2 linked regions of the Variovorax paradoxus genome follow. The protein of the gene in region 1 interacts with the protein of each later gene in a pairwise test. Links are inferred from orthologs where the notes say so. Each region holds a gene or a part of one and is shown in the gene's direction. Other genes may lie near its edges.

Evidence for each region. The genes of interacting proteins can lie anywhere in the genome.
Region 2: the proteins of NWF24_RS02480 (region 1) and glmS interact in binary tests that used the Escherichia coli proteins (3 or more experiments, as listed by UniProt). The link is inferred for Variovorax paradoxus from one-to-one orthologs.

The regions. Positions count from the first base shown.
Region 1 is NZ_CP102931.1:523,834-528,364, reverse strand. Bases 669-3,668 are described here. They hold NWF24_RS02480 (phosphatase PAP2/dual specificity phosphatase family protein), read left to right. Parts: upstream 669-1,493; coding sequence 1,494-2,843; downstream 2,844-3,668. Other genes in these bases: NWF24_RS02470 (lysophospholipid acyltransferase family protein), read left to right, coding at 3,279-3,668; NWF24_RS02475 (hypothetical protein), read left to right, coding at 2,833-3,282; NWF24_RS02485 (bifunctional alpha/beta hydrolase/class I SAM-dependent methyltransferase), read left to right, coding at 669-1,497. Also shown: more of NWF24_RS02485, read left to right, coding at 1-668; more of NWF24_RS02470, read left to right, coding at 3,669-4,004; NWF24_RS02465 (phosphatidate cytidylyltransferase), read left to right, coding at 4,001-4,531.
Region 2 is NZ_CP102931.1:5,626,563-5,631,041, reverse strand. Bases 412-3,359 are described here. They hold glmS (glutamine--fructose-6-phosphate transaminase (isomerizing)), read left to right. Parts: upstream 412-919; coding sequence 920-2,800; downstream 2,801-3,359. Other genes in these bases: NWF24_RS26550 (hypothetical protein), read right to left, coding at 2,831-3,359; NWF24_RS26560 (Lrp/AsnC family transcriptional regulator), read right to left, coding at 412-781. Outside these bases: bifunctional UDP-N-acetylglucosamine diphosphorylase/glucosamine-1-phosphate N-acetyltransferase GlmU, read left to right, coding at 1-283; more of NWF24_RS26560, read right to left, coding at 290-411; more of NWF24_RS26550, read right to left, coding at 3,360-3,571; NWF24_RS34295 (NAD(+)--rifampin ADP-ribosyltransferase), read right to left, coding at 3,583-4,068; NWF24_RS26545 (hypothetical protein), read right to left, coding at 4,198-4,479. UniProt on the Escherichia coli protein: Catalyzes the first step in hexosamine metabolism, converting fructose-6P into glucosamine-6P using glutamine as a nitrogen source.

The DNA.
Region 1 (4,531 bases):
CGCGACGTGCAGACCTTCGTACAGCACATCGGCACGGCGCACGGCGTGCCCGAGCAGGACATCCACGTGGTCGCGCAGAGCGTGGGCGCGGTGCTGATCGCCACCTGGGCGCACGACTACGCGCCCAAGGTACGCGGCCTCACGCTCGCCTCGCCGGCCTTCAAGGTCAAGCTCTACGTGCCGTTCGCGCGCGCCGGGCTAGGGCTGATGCACAAGCTGCGCGGCCTGTTCTTCGTCAACAGCTACGTGAAGGCGAAGTTCCTCACGCACGACCCGCAGCGCATCGCCAGCTACGAGAGCGATCCGCTGATCTCGCGGCCCATCGCGGTCAACATCCTGCTGGGCCTGTACGAGGCCGCCGACCGCGTGGTGGCCGACGCCAATGCGATCACGCTGCCGGTGCAGCTGCTCATTTCGGGCGCCGACTGGGTGGTGCACCACAAGCCGCAGCACCAGTTCTTCGAGCGGCTGGGCAGCGCGGTCAAGACCAAGACGGAGCTGCCGGGCTTCTTCCACGACACCCTGGGCGAGAAAGACCGGGCGCCGGCCGTGGCCTCGATCCGCGAATTCATCCTGCAGCGCTTCGACGAGCCCGCCGTGCCTGTGGACCGCCGCGAGGCGCACCTGAGCGGCGACACGGCCGACGAGTCGCGCGCACTGGCCGAGCCGCTGTCGCCCCTGTCGCCGCGCGGCGCCTACTGGGCCATGACCCGCGCGAGCCTGAAGCTGGGTGGCACGATGTCCGAGGGCATCAAGCTCGGCCACGCCACCGGCTTCGATTCGGGCAGCACGCTCGACTACGTGTACCGCAACCATCCGCAGGGCAGCTCGGCCATCGGCCGCTCCATCGACAAGACCTACCTGGACTCCATCGGCTGGCGCGGCATACGCCAACGCAAGATCCACGTCGAAGAGCTGCTGCGCATTGCAATGGAGCGCCTGGCCGACATGCACCGCGAGGTGCGCGTGATGGACATCGCCGCCGGCCATGGCCGCTACGTGCTCGACGCGGTGCTGGCCAGCCCCGTGAAGGCCAGTTCCATCTTGCTGCGCGACTACAGCGACATCAATGTGCGCGACGGCCGGGCGCTCATCGCCGAGAAGGGCCTGGAAGACGTCGCCCAATTCGTGCAGGCCGATGCCTTCGACCGCATGAGCCTCGCGAGCGTATTGCCGCGGCCCACGCTGGCCGTGGTGTCGGGCCTGTACGAGCTGTTCCCCGACAACGAAATGGTGCGCCGCTCGCTCGCGGGCGTGGGCGACGCGGTGGAAGACCGCGGCTACCTCGTCTACACCGGGCAGCCCTGGCATCCGCAGCTCGAGATGATCGCGCGCGCCCTCACCAGCCACCGCCAGGGCGAGGCCTGGGTGATGCGGCGCCGCACGCAGTACGAGATGGACCAGCTGGTGGAAGAAGCGGGCTTCCGCAAGATCGACCAGCGGGTCGACGAGTGGGGCATCTTCACGGTGTCGCTGGCAGTGCGCGTCACGCAATGACCGCCTGGCTGGCGCAACGGCCCTGGAAGCGCGCCGCCGCATGGCTGGTGTTTCTGGGGCCGCTGTTCTACGCGACCTATGGCTTCGCCAACTGGTGGGCGACCACGCGGGCGAACGTGCCGTCGATGGCTTTCGAGTGGGAGCGGCAGGTGCCGTTCTGGCCGTGGACGATCTTTCCGTACTGGACGATCAACGTCTTCTATGCGCTGTCGCTGTTCCTGGCGCGCAGCAGGCACACGCTCGACCGGCACGCGCTGCGGCTGGTGACGGCCACGCTCATCGCCTGCAGCTGCTTCATCCTCTGGCCACTGCACTTCAGCTTCGGGCAACCGCCGGTCGACGGGGCGCCGGCTTTCCTGTTCAACGCGCTGCGCGGGTTCGACCAGCCGTTCAACCAGGCGCCTTCGCTGCACATCGCGCTGGCCGTGATCCTGTGGGACTGGTACCGGCAGTTCATCCGGCCCCTCTGGGCGCGGCTGGTGCTGCATGTGTGGGCCTTCGCCATCTGCGCGTCGGTGCTCACGACGTGGCAGCACCACTTCATCGACATTCCGACCGGCGCGCTGCTCGGCCTGTTCTGCGTGTGGCTGTGGCCGCTGGAGCGCGTGGTGTCGATGCCGCGCGCGTGGCGCATCACCCGCGACCCGCAGCGCTGGAAGCTGGCGGGGCTCTATGCAGTGGGCGCGGCGCTGTTCCTTGCGGCTGCGCTGTACGGCGGCGGCGTCGTGCTGTGGCTGGCATGGCCGGCCGCGTCGCTCGCGCTGGTGGCGTTGAACTACATCGGCTTCGGCGCACGCGGCTTCCAGATGAACGGCCGTGGCCGCATGGGCTGGGCGGCGCGCTGGATGCTGGCGCCCTACCGGCTCGCCGCCGCCATCAACGCCTGTCTCTGGACCCGCAAGCTACCGGCTTCGGTCGAAGTGGTGCCGGGCCTGCGGCTGGGCCGCCGGCCGACGCACGCCGAGTGGCTGGCCGCCGGACAGCCCCGTCTGGTGAGTCTGTGCGCCGAGCTGCAGATGCCGGCAGGCGTGCCGCATGCGCACTGCGTGCCGCTGCTCGACCTGACGGTGCCGCCAACCGTGCGCCTGCAGCGCGCAGCGGCCGTCATCGAAGGCCAGCGCCGGAACGCGGACGGTGCCACAGTGTGGGTCTGCTGCGCGCTCGGCTTCTCACGCAGCGCTGCGGCGGTAATCGCCTGGCTGGGCCGCTACGGCCCGGCCGGCGGCGTCGCCCAGGCCGAAGACACGGTGCGCCGCGCACGGCCGCAGATCGTGCTGCGGGGGGCCTGGCGGGTGTCACTGGAGCCGTTCAAACCTTTGCCGGAGGTACCGCCCCATGACCGATGACAACGACCGAACCACCTGCGCCGCACTGGCCGGCCTGCTGCGCGCCATCGCGCTGCTGGGCCTCTGGGGCTTTGCGCTCACCTGCATCTCGGCGCTGGTGCTCGCGCTGACGCTGCGCTCGCTCTCGACCACTGCCACCATGGGCTTCGGCGCGGTCGTGATCCTCGGCGCGCTGGAGCGCTACTTCGCGTTCCGGCTGCGCTTCGACGAGGCGCTGTTCGACGGGCTCGCGCGCAACACCGTCGCTTCGCTCGAAGCGCTCGACAAAGCGCTCTCAACGCTCGGGCTGCGCGAGCCACCGCCGTCGCAACACGCCACCACGCGCCCGCTCGACGACCGCGTGCAGGGCACCCGACAGCTCATGCAGCGCCACGCCATCGTGGTGGCGTGCCAGAGCGCCTTGTTCCTCCTTGCCTTGATGACACAGGACCTCTCTTGACCGAAGAAAACAACAAAAACAACGACAAGCCCGAAAGCACCGTGCTGCGGCGCGGGCTCGCCATCGTGGCCGGCAAGCTGATCATCGGCGCGGCCGGGCTGCTGACCGGGGTTCGCGCCATCTGGTCAGGCACCACGCCGAAGGCCGAGCAGACGCTGTACTTCGCCAACCACACGAGCCACGGCGACTTCGTGCTGTTGTGGGCCACGCTGCCGCCCGACCTGCGCGCGCTCACGCGGCCGGTGGCCGGGCAGGACTACTGGATGGCCTCGAAGACGCGCCAGTTCATCGGCGCCGACGTGTTCAATGCGCTGATGATCCGCCGCGACGGCTCGGGCCAGGGCGAGAACCCTGTCGAGCAGATGAAGGAGGCGCTGGACGCCGGCGACTCGCTCATCATGTTCCCCGAGGGCACGCGCAACACGGGCGACGAGATCCTGCTGCCGCTGAAAAGCGGGCTCTTCCACCTGGCGCGCGCCTGCCCCAACGTGCGGCTGGTGCCGGTGTGGATCGAGAACCTGAAGCGCGTGCTGCCCAAGGGCACGCTGGTGCCGATTCCGCTGGCGTGCACGGTGCGCTACGGCGCGCCGATCTCGCTGGCCGAAGGGGAAGACAAGAACACTTTCATCGCCCGCGCACGCACGGCGATGCTCGACCTGCGCCCCGAATACGACCGCATCGAACAACAAAACGGACAAAGCAACGGAGGGAGCGCCTCGTGATCGAACTCTCTCCTTTCGCGTGGACCACGCTCAAGCTTTTCGGCGGTGTGGCCGGAGTGCTGATACTGGCCTCGGCCATCGGCGCACTGCTCAAGTGGCGCGTGGCGCACGGCCAGCCGCATTCGGTGATCGACAACCTCAACTCGCGCGTCAATGCGTGGTGGGTGATGGTGGCGGTGATCGGCATTGCCTTTGCCTTTGGCAAGGGCGGCGTGATCGTGCTGTTCTATCTGATCTCGTTCTATGCGCTGCGCGAATTCATCAGCCTGGCCTATACGCGGCGCGGCGACCATGCGCCGATCGCGCTGGCTTTCTACCTCGCGCTGCCAGGACAGTATTTCCTGATCTGGATCGACTGGTACGGGCTCTACGCGATCTACATCCCGGTCTATGCCTTCCTGCTACTGCCCATCCTGGCGGCGGTCGGCGGCGACACGCGCCGCTTCCTGGAGCGCACCTCGAAGATCCAGTGGGGGCTGATGGTGTGCGTGTTCTGCATCAGCCACGTGCCGGCCCTGCTCACGCTG
Region 2 (4,479 bases), 5.1 Mb from region 1 along the record:
CTACCTGGGCGACGCCACCGTGGGCGAGCGCGTGAACTACGGCGCGGGCAGCATCACCGCCAACTACGACGGCGCCAACAAGCACCGCACAGTGATCGGCGACGACGTGCATGTGGGCAGCAACTGCGTGCTGGTGGCGCCCATCACCATCGGTGCGGGCGGCACCATCGGCGGCGGCTCGACCATCAACAAGTCGACCGAGCCGGGCGCGCTGACCGTGGCGCGAGGCAAGCAGGTGAGCTTTTCGAACTGGAAGCGTCCGCAGAAGAAGCCGAAGGCCTGACGGTTCTCAGGCAGGGGGTGCCAGCGGCACCCTGGGCTCGAACTTTGCGCGCTTCAGGCTGAAGAAGGCCTTGACGTTGCGCACGTTCGCGTCGGCCGTGAACAGGCGCTGCGTGAGCGCGCCGTAGTCGGGCATGTCGCGTGCGGCCACGATCAGCACGAAGTCCGGGCCGGGCGACACGCGCCAGCACTGCTGCACTGCGTCGTCGGCGATGACGCGGGCCTCGAAGGCGTCGAGCGAGGCGGCGTCCTGTCGGTCGAGCGAGATTTCGATCACCGCCTGCAGGCCGTGGCCCAACGCCGCGGCGAGCCGGTCGGGCGACAGCAGTGCGACCTGGCGTTCGATCAGGCCTTCTTCTCGCAGCCGTTGCACGCGGCGCAGGCAGGTGGGCGGGGAAATGCCGACGTCGGCGGCCAGGCGCTGATTGGTCTGCGAGGCGTCGCGCTGGAGGGCGTCGAGCAGGCGCAGGTCGATTGAATCCAGGGAGATTGATTCCATATTTAAATAAATTATGGAATAAAAGTCCAAATCAAGGAAATGAAGAAATAAAAGTCCGAAATCCATGAAACTTCGAATGCATATTTCTTTCGTGCCTTCCTACCATCGAGGCTCTTCTTCATTCAAAGGCAGCTCACCATGTGCGGCATCGTCGGGGCAGCGTCCCATCGCAACATCGTTCCGGTCCTGGTCCAGGGCCTTCAGCGGCTCGAATACCGCGGCTATGACTCGTGCGGCGTGGCGGTGCATGCCGGCGGCCTGACGCGGGCGCGCACCACTTCGCGCGTGGCCGACCTCGTGGCGCAGGTGCGCGACGACAAGGTCGAGGGCCTCACCGGCATCGCCCACACGCGCTGGGCCACGCACGGCGCACCGGCCGTGCACAACGCGCACCCGCATTTCAGCCACGGCCCCGGCGCCGATGCGCAGACCGCGCGGCCGGGCCGCATCGCGCTCGTGCACAACGGCATCATCGAAAACCACGAAACGCTGCGTGCCGCGCTCGAAGCCAAGGGCTATGCCTTCGAGAGCCAGACCGACACCGAAGTCATCGCCCACTTGGTCGACAGCCTCTACGACGGCGACCTGTTCGAAGCCGTGAAAGCTGCCGTGCTGCAGCTGCACGGCGCCTACGCCATCGCCGTGATCTGCCGCGACGAGCCGCAGCGCGTGGTCGGTGCGCGTGCGGGCTCGCCGCTGATCCTCGGCGCCGGCAAGGACGGCGCAGAGAACTTCCTCGCCAGCGACGCGATGGCCCTGGCCGGCGTGACCGACCAGATCGTCTATCTGGAAGAAGGCGACGTGGTCGACGTGCAGCCGGGCAAGTACTGGATCGTCGACAAGAACCACAAGCCGGTCACGCGCCAGGTGCGCACCGTGCTCGCCCACAGCGGCGCGGCCGAGCTCGGCCCGTACCGCCACTACATGCAGAAGGAAATCTTCGAGCAGCCGCGCGCCATCGGCGACACGCTCGAAGGCGTGGCAGGCATCGTGCCCGAGCTGTTCGACGGCATTGGGCAGGACGGTGCGACCGGCGCCAGTGCCTACCGCGTGTTCCAGGACATCGACAAGATCCTCATCCTCGCCTGCGGCACCAGCTACTACAGCGGCTGCACCGCCAAGTACTGGCTCGAAGGCATCGCGAAGATTTCCACGCAGGTCGAGATCGCCAGCGAATACCGCTACCGCGACTCCGTGCCCGACCCGAAGACGCTGGTCGTCACCATCAGCCAGTCGGGCGAAACCGCCGACACGCTGGCCGCGCTGAAGCATGCGCGCTCGCTCGGCATGGAGCAGACGCTGACCATCTGCAACGTGGCCACCAGCGCGATGGTGCGCGAGTGCAAGCTGGCGTACATCACGCGCGCAGGCGTCGAAATCGGCGTCGCTTCGACCAAGGCCTTCACCACGCAGCTCGCGGGCCTCTTCCTGCTCACGCTCGCCATCGCGCAGGCCAAGGGCCGGCTGAGCGACGCCGACGAGGCGCGCTACCTGAAGGAAATGCGCCACCTGCCCGTCGCGCTGCAGTCGGTGCTGGCGCTGGAGCCGCAGATCATCGGCTGGGCCGAAGACTTCGCGCGCAAGGACAACGCGCTGTTCCTCGGCCGCGGGCTGCACTACCCGATCGCGCTCGAAGGCGCGCTCAAGCTCAAGGAAGTGACCTACATCCACGCCGAGGCCTACGCCGCCGGCGAACTCAAGCACGGCCCGCTCGCGCTGGTGACGAGCGAGATGCCCGTGGTGGCGGTGGCGCCGAACGACGCGCTGCTCGAAAAGCTCAAGAGCAACCTGCAGGAAGTGCGCGCGCGCGGCGGCGTGCTCTACGTGCTGGCCGACGGCGACACCAAGATCAAGAGCAGCGACGGGCTGCACGTGATCCGCATGCCCGAGCACTACGGCGCGCTGTCGCCGATCCTGCACGTGGTGCCGCTGCAGCTACTGGCGTATCACACGGCATGCGCGCGGGGGACCGATGTCGACAAGCCGCGCAACTTGGCGAAGAGCGTGACTGTGGAGTGATTCAAGAGCGCTGGCGTTGGCTTCTTTCGGCTACACGAAGTTGACGGGAACCGACGCAACCGAAGTAATTGCACCGCTACCTGCAGCGTTGACGATCGGTACGACGAACATGCGCTCGGAAGGCAGGCGACGAGGGTTGGGCTCGTTGCCACGCATGCCTGTCCATGGACCAATGCCGTTTTCGCCCTCGACCTCCTGGAGGCGTGTGATCTCAATATCGGTAGGTTCAAAGATGGTCGGCAACATCCGCAGAGGGCGCACCCCTGCGAGACAGTGGGCGGTATAGCCGCGATTGTTGGCCGCGATCCACTTTTGCTGTACCCCATGCAAGAAAATTCGAATCGGAATCTGGTCGGGCGAATAGGTCCCTTGCTGAATGCGGGTCTGTACCGTCGCCAAAGTGCTGTTGGCGAGGTCGCCAGGAAAACCCGGCAGTTGCTCCTGATTGATGTTGAACGTTTGAAATCCGGGAGCAATCCGCTGTTGCCCGAACAGAGGTCTCAGCGGTTCCCCCTTGCTGAATGCTCGCAGCTCCAACTTCGTTTGCACGAAGGTGGCATGCATGTTGGGTGGCAGTGTGATCGCTTCCAGACGGTCAAGGACGATCCTGGCCCACGCTCGGCGGTATAGGTTCGTGGCAAGGGTGTCTATAGCAAACGTTGCAAGATCATGTCGCAACCATTCGAGCCTGTTGCGCGCGGGTGATGGCATCAGATTCGAGATCGTTGTGTCAAGAAGATTGAGATAGTCATCCAGCTTGTCTGTGTTCATACCGGCTCTGGCTAGTAGTGATTTGTCCCGCGTCCACGAAGCCCGCTTCTTTGCCCTGACACCGAGGGCGCATGGCGGAACACAGGCGCTGCGGGTGCCGGGTGTAAAGATGGGTGATACCGGATGCTACGGAGTCCCGGTGCCCAGTTAAATACCCGAAAACAAGTAGCGTCGGCGCGTGGCGGGATCACGGAGCGAGTCGCTGTGATCGGGCCGGTCGGCGCCATGATGTAGATCCTGCCGCGCCCTTCGCTGCGGGCTAATTTGGCTTCCCAGGTGGCTGCATTCAGCGTGGCGCTCAGGTAGACGTAGGCCGCCTTCTTCCCCTTGCCGTAGTTGAGCTGTATCCGAGTTCGATCAGGTTTCCCGGCTTCAGGTTGCCCCACATCGCCGAGCAGGGTGCCCTGCTGGCTGAGGTCGCCGCGGGCCGCATCCGTACGACGGCGAACGCGAGCGGCACCATCAACGCCGCACTCCTGCGAGTCTTTGGATGCCATCCGAGGTACCGAGCCTTTCGACATGAGCGACAGCTCGAGTGCCTCGGACGTATAACTGCTGCTTGCGCAGATCGTGCAGATCAAGACTGAAGCGGTGTCGCAACAGAATGTCTTGACCGGCCGACCGCATTACTTGGGTGAGTAGGTCATCTTCGTCGCGATCATTGGCGACTTCGGATCGATTCCCTTGAGCACCTGACCTCTATAGGGACCTTCGGACGCTTGCCAAAGTTCGCTCACGGTGACTTTCGCCAGCGGGGCGGAGCCCACAGTGATTTTCAAAGAGAACTTGCATGTATTGAAGGTTCCCAGCGGCGTTTCCAACTTCTCCCGACCGTAATAGATGAGTTCGCCAGTTGCCGGGGCGGAACTTGTCGAATCAATGCGGCCATCAATGGTTTCTGTTTTTGT